One region of the Sporosarcina pasadenensis genome, then DNA from elsewhere that is predicted to be linked to it. Evidence: a T-box and tRNA genes for the amino acid it is inferred to sense, from the RefSeq annotation. Region 1 holds a T-box; the other regions hold tRNA genes.

Region 1 (3,281 bases):
CCAAGATGAATCCCCCATCTATTACCGGAGTATCCGTGTATGTTTGTTCAGGAGCAATGATAGTCGATTCCCCCGGCTCCGCAACCATCCTTCCGTCTTGCGTAAAATTGATTGTATGATCGGCGAAAAGCTCACGTAGCTCCTGTTGCTGCCCCGGTTTCAGGAAATCATGGGTAACTTCAATATCGCCTGTGATGACATCGACGTACAGACCGAATGAACCCCGTTTCGATTCAATTCCTTTTAACGCTTCCGCGACTTCATCCTGCAAATCGTAAAGCTCCTTTTCCGTATGAGGACTGCGGAATATATAGATCGGTTCCGCCAAAATCTCGCCTGCATCCACTTTCGGCTGCAGCTGATCAAGCAATTGATGAACACGTTCATCCGGCTCTTTGACTCCAATCCACACGCCGGATTGCTCAGCACCTTTCGTCTGTAGTTCAAAGAAGATGACGCCTTCTTGACGAATGCCACCTTCGCCGTAGACTTTTTCCACCGCCTCGATGGCAGCGGGTCCCTCAATTGTATTAACGTTCAAATCCTCCACCGTTTCTATCGTAGGCTCCTCAAACTCAGGGGGCGTTTCTATAGTGGCCCTCTTGTCCCGCTTAGGCGTCTCTTCAACGGTTTGCTTCAGTTCGGCAATAATTTCGCGCCCACTCACTTTTTTCAACGTTGGCCATTCGCTATCTTCAACAGAGCTATTTTGCGGGGACGCATCCGTTCCACATCCTCCCAATATCAAAGCAGCACCCAATAGTATTGACACGCTATATTTCATTCCAAAACCTCCCATTCACTAAGTTAGACGGATGATTTGTTTAAAAGTTACGACTAAAACCCATTGACACTCTTTCTACGATTTGATACATTCAACTACAATATCGATGACGAAGAGAGTAGTGATTCCTTACTTCTATAGCGAGCCGGGGTTGGTGGGAGCCTGGCGGGGTAGATTCGTGAAGCGCACTTCTGAGATGCTTTTCTGAATGAAGTAGGAGAAGCCGGTGTCTCGCCGTTAGGAGAAAGGGGCCTCTATCCAAACATAACAGGGGCAAATTGAGTGGTACCGCGGAACAAGCTTTCGTCTCATTTATTGAGATTGAAGGCTTTTTATTTTTCCTAAAAAGGAGTTCGTGCAAATGAAAAAGGACATCTTGCAAGCTTTACAGACAGTCAGCCCAATACAATTGGAAGAGCATATGCTGGAGCGCCCAGCAAATTCAAAGTTAGGCGATTTTGCATTACCTTGTTTTCCATTCGCAAAAATCTTACGGAAGTCACCTGTCACCATCGCGGAAGAAATCGCAGCTTCCGTTGAACATCCATTAATCAGCAAAGCTGAAGCAGTGAATGGGTACGTCAACCTATTCATGGACCGGAAAGTCATTGCAGATACGCTCCTTCCAACGGTCCTGCATCAATCCGCCACATACGGTTCCTCCAATGAAGGCAACGGCGGTGTCGTGACGATTGACTTGTCCTCACCAAACATTGCGAAGCCGTTCTCGATGGGGCATCTGCGTTCCACGGTCATCGGAAATTCCATCGCTTTATTGCTCGAAAAAAATGGCTACCAACCGGTGAAAATTAATCACATCGGCGATTGGGGCACGCAATTCGGGAAGCTCCTCACAGCCTACCAGAAATGGGGCAACGAGGAAGAGGTCCGTCAAGCACCGATCGAGACATTGCTGAAGCTATACATCCGATTCCATGAAGAAGCAGAGGTAGACCCTTCTTTGAACGATGAAGGGCGCGCAGCTTTCAAAGCGCTCGAGGACGGCGATGCCGACGCGCTCGCCCTTTGGGAATGGTTCAAAACCGAGTCGCTGAAAGAATTTCAACGGATCTATGATCTGCTCGGTGTCACTTTCGATTCCTATAACGGTGAAGCGTATTACAACGACAAAATGGAGCCTGTCGTGCAAGAGCTCCAAGACAAAGGACTATTGGTCGAATCGGACGGCGCCATGGTCGTGGAACTTGAAGAAGGCATGCCGCCATGTCTCATCAAGAAATCGGACGGAGCGACGTTGTACGCAACACGCGATTTGGCAGCTGCCATCTATCGAAAAAACAAGTACGACTTCGTCAAATCCATTTACGTCGTCGGGAATGAACAAAGCCTTCACTTCACTCAAGTGAAGCAAGTGCTTGGCAAAATGGGCCATGACTGGGCAAGCGACATCGTGCACGTGCCGTTCGGGCTTATCTTGCAAGGCGGCAAGAAGATGTCGACGCGTAAAGGTAAGATTGTTTTGCTCGAGGAAGTTTTGAAAGAAGCGATCGAACTTGCACAGAAAAACATCGAGGAAAAGAACCCGACACTAGCTAACAAATCCGAAGTGGCAGAAGCTGTCGGTGTCGGCGCCATCCTTTTCAGCGACTTGAAGCAGCACCGGAAACATGATATCGAATTCGATCTTGAATCGATGCTCCAGACAGAAGGTGAAACTGGGCCATACGTTCAATATGCACATGCGCGGGCGAACTCCATCTTGCGCAAAGCGGGGACTTCCAGCAAGTTCGCGATTGACGAAGTGAATGATTACGAATGGGATACGATCAAGCAGCTAGAGCAATTTCCCCAAGCCGTCAAACGTGCAGCGGAAGAATTGGATCCATCCGTCATCGCAAAATATGCGGTTGACCTAGCCCAGGCGTTCAACTCGTTTTACGGGAATGTGCAAGTCCTATCCGACGAAACCAACAAGCAGTACCGCACTGCGCTTACCGAGTGCGTCGTCATTGTATTGAAGGAATCATTACGCCTGTTAGGCATGAAGGCCCCCGAGGAAATGTAAATTCAAAAAAGCAATTGTCCCACCATTCACTGGCAGGACAATTGCTTTTCTTCATTCATTTTTCCAACAGTCAGCACCCTTTAAACTAGGAGATGCTTTAAACACGGGGTTTTTCCCTTGTTTCCGTTGTTTCGTATAATCATCCAACACACGGAATGCGACTTTTCCAAGTGCCAAGATGACGAGGAGATTTATAATTGCCATCAATCCCATGAACAAGTCCGCCATGCTCCAGACGATATCCACTTTCGCGAGAGCACCGAACATGACCATGCCTAGGACGAGAATTCGGTAAAGCGTCATCCACGACTTATGTGTGTTGATGAATTCGATATTCGTTTCACCGTAATAGTAATTTCCAACGATTGAGCTAAACGCGAAGAACATAATCGCGATTGCGACAAAATATGGCGCCCATGAACCAACGTGAACAGCCATCGAAGATTGTGTCAGCAAAATGCCGCTCTCTTC
Region 2 (3,281 bases), on a different contig from region 1:
CTAGCAGCTTTGTTCTTTTCATTGTTGCTATTTCCGGGGTTATCCACTTACTCGATCAGGCAGTAGACAATGATTTAGTTGAGTCATGGAATATCGCCGCCATATTATTAGTTGCATTAATTGTGGGACCTATTGTTGGAATACTGGGCCTCTATATTGCCTCAGGCATTTATCATCTGTTTTCAATGATGCTGGGTGGGATGGGAACATATGAGCAAACTAGAACGGCATACGCCGTTTCGGAAATCATTATCGTAGTCGGTGGTATCGTTTGGATTCCGAACCTGCTCATTTTAGGTCAAGGCAATTTTATAAGCGATTATGATTTCTCGATTGGCCAATCTGTATGGCTCGTCATTTCGTTAATCATTAATGTTATTGTCAGCATTTGGTCACTAGTCGTCGTTATAGCAACAATTTCCGAAGTTCATCAATTTTCAGCGTGGAAGGCTGCTTTGGTCATCTTCCTTCCAATTATTATTCTAACTGTAATCGTTGTCTTTATTGTCGGATTGACTGCTCCAGCTTTATTTTGAAAATGAAAAAAGAGACGTCTCTTTGTCAATTACATCGAGACGTCGTCTTTGTTATTAGTTCGTTTTTGATTCATCTTTTTCTTTTTGTTCCTGTTGGGTCTTCCTGTATGCATTAATCATGGCTTCCTTATAATCGCCTAACGAAGCGAATTCATGGAATTGTTTTGAGTACTTTTTGTTCAACGACTCAATTTCATTCCGTTTCGTAATTCTTCGTTCAACTTTGTCCATTACCCGACCTCCTCATGGATCTTTTTTCTTAGCTTGTCTGATATGTCTTAAAATATGACATGAAACTAAGAAAGATGGAGCCGGGACAATGAACCATTGATTTTATTTTGAGTCGTCCACGAACTTTCCGTGATCGGGAACCGCAAGCGATTTAAATTCTGACGCCAATCTATTCAGATTCTCCTCCAACCATTGACCTTCGACTGGGACTCCGTGACCCGTAATGGCAATACTCGGATGTAATGCAGCTAAAATTTCAACCGACTGTTCCGCTGTCTCCCAATCGGGTGTCAAATAGCGAGGAGGACCTCCTAATTCTTTTTCTTGAGTAAACACTTTATATAGCTCATCCTGTATGACTGTTACGAAAGCATCGCCGACAATCATGGCATGATCATCATTTCGGAACATCGAAATATGTCCTTCAGTGTGTCCAGGTGTATGGATCCATTTCCAGCCTGGCATGAACGGGATTGTATGATCGTCTGCAAGAACATGAGCTTTTGACCCGATGTCAATGCCTTCATTGGGAAACATGAATGACAACTTGGCAACCATGCCTCCTTCAACGCTTGTATCCGGCTCAGGGTAATTCTTTTTGCCGGTAATATAAGGTAGCTCTAATTCATGGGCATATACCGGCACATCCCAAATCTCCAATAGGTCAATCAATCCTCCGATATGGTCGAAATGTGCATGTGTCAGGATAATGGCCTTTGGAGGGTTATCTTTACCGAATCTCTTTTCTGCTTCTTCCTTAATCCTTTCAGCTGACTTCGGCATTCCCGCGTCAATCAACACCCAGTCATTTCCTTCTCCCGGATAGCCGTAAAAGACAACATTAACAATCTGAACCGTATAACAGTAGAGGTCAGGAGCAACTTCTACTCCTTGTCCACTCGATACAGAAGTTAAAGGCTGAAATCTTTCTGTAGAAGAACTTCTTTCCATATGTCAAATCCTCCTTAGATATTTATCCATTTCTCTTATACCCTAATATGTGTATAAAACACTTTGTCATACGATTTATATAGAGATGGGAGAATAAATTTGTTGCCCTAAGCAGATCTAGTCTTTATAATAGAAAGGTACTTTCCTTTGTCTCAGTAGCTCAGGGGATAGAGCAACAGCCTCCTAAGCTGTGGGTCGCAGGTTCGATTCCTGCCTGGGACGTTTTTAGATAAAAAAGAGAACACGAAAATAATGACCGTAAACGCTGATATAACAGTGTTTACGGTCATTATTTGTTTTTTGAGAATATGTTCAGGCATGAAAGAAACTGAAATCATTTTACACATTCAATATACTAGCCATGTCCTCATATAACTGTACTGTCTGGTTAGCAGATTCCGTATCAAGCTCCTTAACAACATGAGTATATCCGGGTGAATTGCCATTCCTATATCAATAGTAGAAACGCCCTTGGAATTTAGAAAATTAACTACTCTTGTTGCGATAAACAAATTCTTGCCATTTGATGATTGAATTAGTTTAATGCTTGTCCTCCTTTACAACTGAAAGGCCCCTCTTTGTCAATTTTTGATAAGGACCAGTCTTTCCTTTTTGTCACTGTATGTAAATCACTCGTTTGAACAAAATTCGCGAATTAACCTAGAGGCTTTCGATTGGCTGATAGCTAAATCGCTTGCAACGCCTCGAGTCGACCCATGTTTTGCATATGATTTTTTAATTAATGTTCGAGTAACTTCGGTGATTGCATTGTCGAGTGAATTAGGATGCATAAGTTCGGGAACTTCCTTCACTTCTTCTGTAATTACTTGCGGTAAATCGGTTACCTCAATGATCGAGTCACTCGTAATTACTAGGCGTTCCATTAAATTTTCCAACTGACGGACATTACCAGGCCAAGAATAATGGTAAAGTACTTGTAAACAATGTTCGGAAATCGCTTTGTTTACATTGTATTTGCTATTGAATTTATTTAAAAATCGATACGTCAAAGGAATAATATCATCCTTTCTCTCTGCTAAAGTCGGCATGTGAATATCAATCACATTTAGACGATAATATAAGTCCTCCCGGAATGTTTTATTTCGAATCATTTCCTCCAAATCTTGATTGGTTGCAGCAATAATTCGGATATCAACCGTTTTACTCGTATTGCTCCCAATAGGTATAAATTGCTTATCTTGTATAACTTGCAATACTTTCGCTTGTAACGGCAACGCCAATTCTCCGATTTCATCCAAAAAGATAGTCCCAGTATCAGCCGTCTCAAATAGACCTGTTTTTCCACCTTTATTGGCCCCTGTAAAGGATCCGCTCGTATAACCAAATAATTCGGATTCTAACAGTTCTGCAGGAATTGCTGCACAGTTAACATTTAAAAAGGGTCCATTTTTTCGATTACTAATATTGTGTAAATGATGGGCAATGACCCCTTTTCCTGTACCTGATTCTCCGTGAATTAAAACGGTGGAGTCGGTCGGAGCAATTTTCTCGCAAAATTGTAAGATTTTCCTGAATTTTTCATCGTTTGCAATGATAATATTG
Region 3 (3,281 bases), on a different contig from region 1:
CATTCTGCCGACGATACTTGTGAGAGATATCCGTGATGCCGTCCTTGCGTCTCAAGCGAAGAAGGTTTATATCAATAACTTGACGACGCAGGAAGGTGAAACGTACCAGTACACTGCGTCTGAGCATGTGAAGGCGTTATATGATCATGCCGGCAGTCAATTCATTGACACGGTGCTGTTGAATAAGACGGATTTCCAAACGTTATTACACGGGGAAGAGCCGTCCGTGGCGCAGCTCCCTGTAGAAAATGACATAGATGCTTTGCAACTGCTCGTCCCTACTATCGTATTAGGGGACTTTTCGACGGTTTTGGACGGAAGAATTATCCATGACGCCGGCAAAGTCGCATCATGGATCATGGGTTATATGGAAGGTACGATCGTTAACGAGGAGACCTGATATCGCCGAGAGAGAGGGGGAAAATCATGTCTTTTGCATCTGAAGTAAAAAAGGAACTGACACAAATCGATTCCAAACAATGCTGTGTGAAAGCGGAAATCGCCGCCTTCATCAGAATGAACGGTGCCCTATCATTTTCGAATAAACAATTAAGCTTGGACGTGCAAACAGAAAATGCGGCAATCGCTAGGAGACTTTATTCAAATATTAAGAAGCTATATCCTTATAAAGTCGAGTTGCTCGTCCGTAAGAAAATGCGTCTGAAGAAGAACAACGTCTACATATGCCGAATTCGCGATGGAGCGAAGCAATTATTGGAGGACTTGTATATACTGACGGGTACCTTTCAATTTAAAAACGAGATTGTAGAGCAATTAGTGAAAAAGAAATGCTGCCAGAAATCGTATTTGCGTGGAGCATTTCTTGCAGGCGGCTCTGTCAACAATCCCGAAACTTCCTCCTATCACTTGGAGATTTTCTCTTTTTACAAAGAGCATAGTGAAGCATTAGTGGATTTAATGAATAAATACCAATTGAACGCGAAATCGATTGAACGTAAAAAAGGCTATATTGCCTATTTGAAAGAGGCGGAAAAGATTTCGGATTTCCTAGGATTGATCGGAGCGCACGTCTCCTTAATGAAATTCGAAGACGTCCGCATTCTGAGGGATATGCGAAACAGCGTCAATCGTCTTGTCAATTGTGAAACTGCCAATTTGAATAAGACGATAGGAGCGGCACAGAGACAAGTTGAAAATATCAAATTCATCCAGAGCACAATCGGACTGGATCAATTGCCTGACCGATTGCAGGAGATTGCGCAACTACGCATTGAACACCAGGACGTCACCTTGAAAGAGCTTGGTGAAATGGTGAGCGGCGGTACAGTAAGTAAATCCGGAGTGAATCATCGTCTTCGGAAGATCGAAGAAATCGCAGAAAATCTCCGTAGCGGAGGAATTGTAAGCCGATGATAGAACGAATCGGAAAGAAAGGAGTCGAAGGAGTATGGCGGAAAGAACGGTTGAAGTGAAAATGAAGACCGGGTTACAAGCACGACAAGCTGCACTATTCGTGCAAGAAGCAAATAGATTCACGGCAGATGTCTTTATAAAGAGGAATGAACGTCAAGTGAACGCGAAGAGTATCATGGGCGTAATGAGCTTGGCAATTGCTAGAGGTGCGGAAGTGACATTGATTGCGGAAGGCGTCGACGAAGACCAAGCAATCGAAACCCTTACAGAACTTGTTGAGAAAGAAAACTAATAATAAATAACAGCCGTTTCACTATGCATATAGGAAACGGCTGAAAAATAAAAAAAGCCGTAAACATGAAAAACATGTTTACAGGCTTCTTTAAAAACTCTATGACGCCCTCGGCAGGAGTCGAACCCACATTTTAAGAACCGGAATCTTACGTGCTATCCATTGCACCACGAGGGCAACTGTTATTAGTAACAGACAAGATTCATTATACAAAGAAAGTGGTATAATTGCAATACCTATTTTAAAAGCATTATATTTGACCTTTATTGACCATAATATGTATGATAGATGTACAGTTGAAACAAACGGTTTCAGCAGAACGAAAATCCTGACCATTCAAGAGGAGGAAATAACATGAATCTAATACCTACAGTCATTGAGCAAACAAACCGGGGAGAACGCGCTTATGATATCTACTCCCGTTTATTGAAAGACCGGATCATCATGCTAGGAAGCGGAATCGACGACAATGTGGCAAACTCCATTGTTGCCCAATTGCTATTCCTTGAAGCGGAAGATCCAGAGAAAGACATTTCCATCTACATTAATAGCCCGGGTGGAAGCATTACAGCGGGTATGGCGATTTACGATACGATGCAATTCGTCAAGCCAGATATCCAAACGATTTGTATCGGAATGGCCGCTTCAATGGGAGCTTTCCTTTTGACAGCAGGTACAGAAGGCAAACGTTATGCCCTTCCTAACGCAGAAGTGATGATTCACCAACCGCTTGGAGGAGCTCAAGGTCAGGCGACTGAAATTGAAATCGCAGCGAAACGCATTCTCTTCCTACGTGAAAAATTAAACACGATCCTTTCCGAGCGCACAGGGCAGCCTATTGACGTAATCGCGAAAGACACAGACCGTGATAACTTCATGACGGCTGAACGTGCTAAGGAATATGGTTTGATTGACCATATCATCACACGCAGCGACATGAAAGACATAAAGAAATAATAAGCTCACTAAAGCCGACTCTATTCGTAGAGTCGGCTTTTTTTGCGTGTAATTCGTCAAGGGATTAGTCAAGCAAGTGACACGCGTCCAAAGCAATCGCCCGTGCGTCCAAAGTAAGCGTCTCCGCGCTCAAAGCAACGGCCCCCGCGCTCAAAGCAGGCGTCCCTGCGCTCAAAGCGACGGTCCCCGTGCTCAAAGCAGGCGTTTCCGCGCTCAAAGCGACGTCCTCCGCGCTCAAAACGACGTCTCCCGCGCTCAAATCGACGGCCCCTGCGCTCAAAGCGACGTCTCCCGCGCTCAAAACAACGTCTCGCTCGCTCAAAGCAGGCGTCTCCGCGCTCAAAGCGACGTCCCCCGCGCTTAAAACGACGTCTCCCGCGCTCAAAGCAGGCGTCTCCGCGCTCAAAGCGACGTCCTCCGCGCTCAAAGCAACTGCCCCCGCGCTCAAAACGACGTCTCCCACGCTCAAAGCAGGCGTCTCCGCGCTCAAAGCGACGGCCTCTGCGCTCAAAGCGACGGCCTCTGCGCTCAAAGCGACGGCCTCTGCGCTCAAAGCGACGGCCTCCGCGCTCAAAACGACGTCTCCCGCGCTCAAAGCAGGCGTCTTCGCGCTCAAAGCGACGTCCCCCGAGCTCAGAACAATCACCTAAAAGCACAA

The links. The T-box of region 1 lies ahead of argS (arginine--tRNA ligase). A T-box ahead of a tRNA ligase gene usually reads a tRNA of that ligase, here a tRNA-Arg.
Region 2: it has a tRNA-Arg gene. The T-box ahead of argS (arginine--tRNA ligase) is inferred to sense a tRNA for this amino acid. The anticodon was not compared.
Region 3: it has a tRNA-Arg gene. The T-box ahead of argS (arginine--tRNA ligase) is inferred to sense a tRNA for this amino acid. The anticodon was not compared.

What each region holds. Positions count from the first base shown of each region.
Region 1 is NZ_JBFEGM010000009.1:46,721-50,001, forward strand. It holds gene AB1K89_RS13025 (DUF3221 domain-containing protein) at 1-784, opposite strand, end outside; T-box leader at 882-1,098, shown strand; gene argS (arginine--tRNA ligase) at 1,146-2,810, shown strand; gene AB1K89_RS13035 (alanine/glycine:cation symporter family protein) at 2,862-3,281, opposite strand, start outside.
Region 2 is NZ_JBFEGM010000001.1:48,839-52,119, forward strand. It holds gene AB1K89_RS00270 (YIP1 family protein) at 1-536, shown strand, start outside; gene AB1K89_RS00275 (hypothetical protein) at 591-767, opposite strand; gene AB1K89_RS00280 (MBL fold metallo-hydrolase) at 870-1,718, opposite strand; tRNA gene AB1K89_RS00285 (tRNA-Arg) at 1,868-1,940, shown strand; gene AB1K89_RS00290 (sigma-54 interaction domain-containing protein) at 2,348-3,281, opposite strand, start outside.
Region 3 is NZ_JBFEGM010000003.1:74,403-77,683, forward strand. It holds gene AB1K89_RS05735 (gluconeogenesis factor YvcK family protein) at 1-400, shown strand, start outside; gene whiA (DNA-binding protein WhiA) at 427-1,374, shown strand; gene AB1K89_RS05745 (HPr family phosphocarrier protein) at 1,409-1,666, shown strand; tRNA gene AB1K89_RS05750 (tRNA-Arg) at 1,772-1,843, opposite strand; gene clpP (ATP-dependent Clp endopeptidase proteolytic subunit ClpP) at 2,021-2,623, shown strand; gene AB1K89_RS05760 (hypothetical protein) at 2,688-3,239, opposite strand.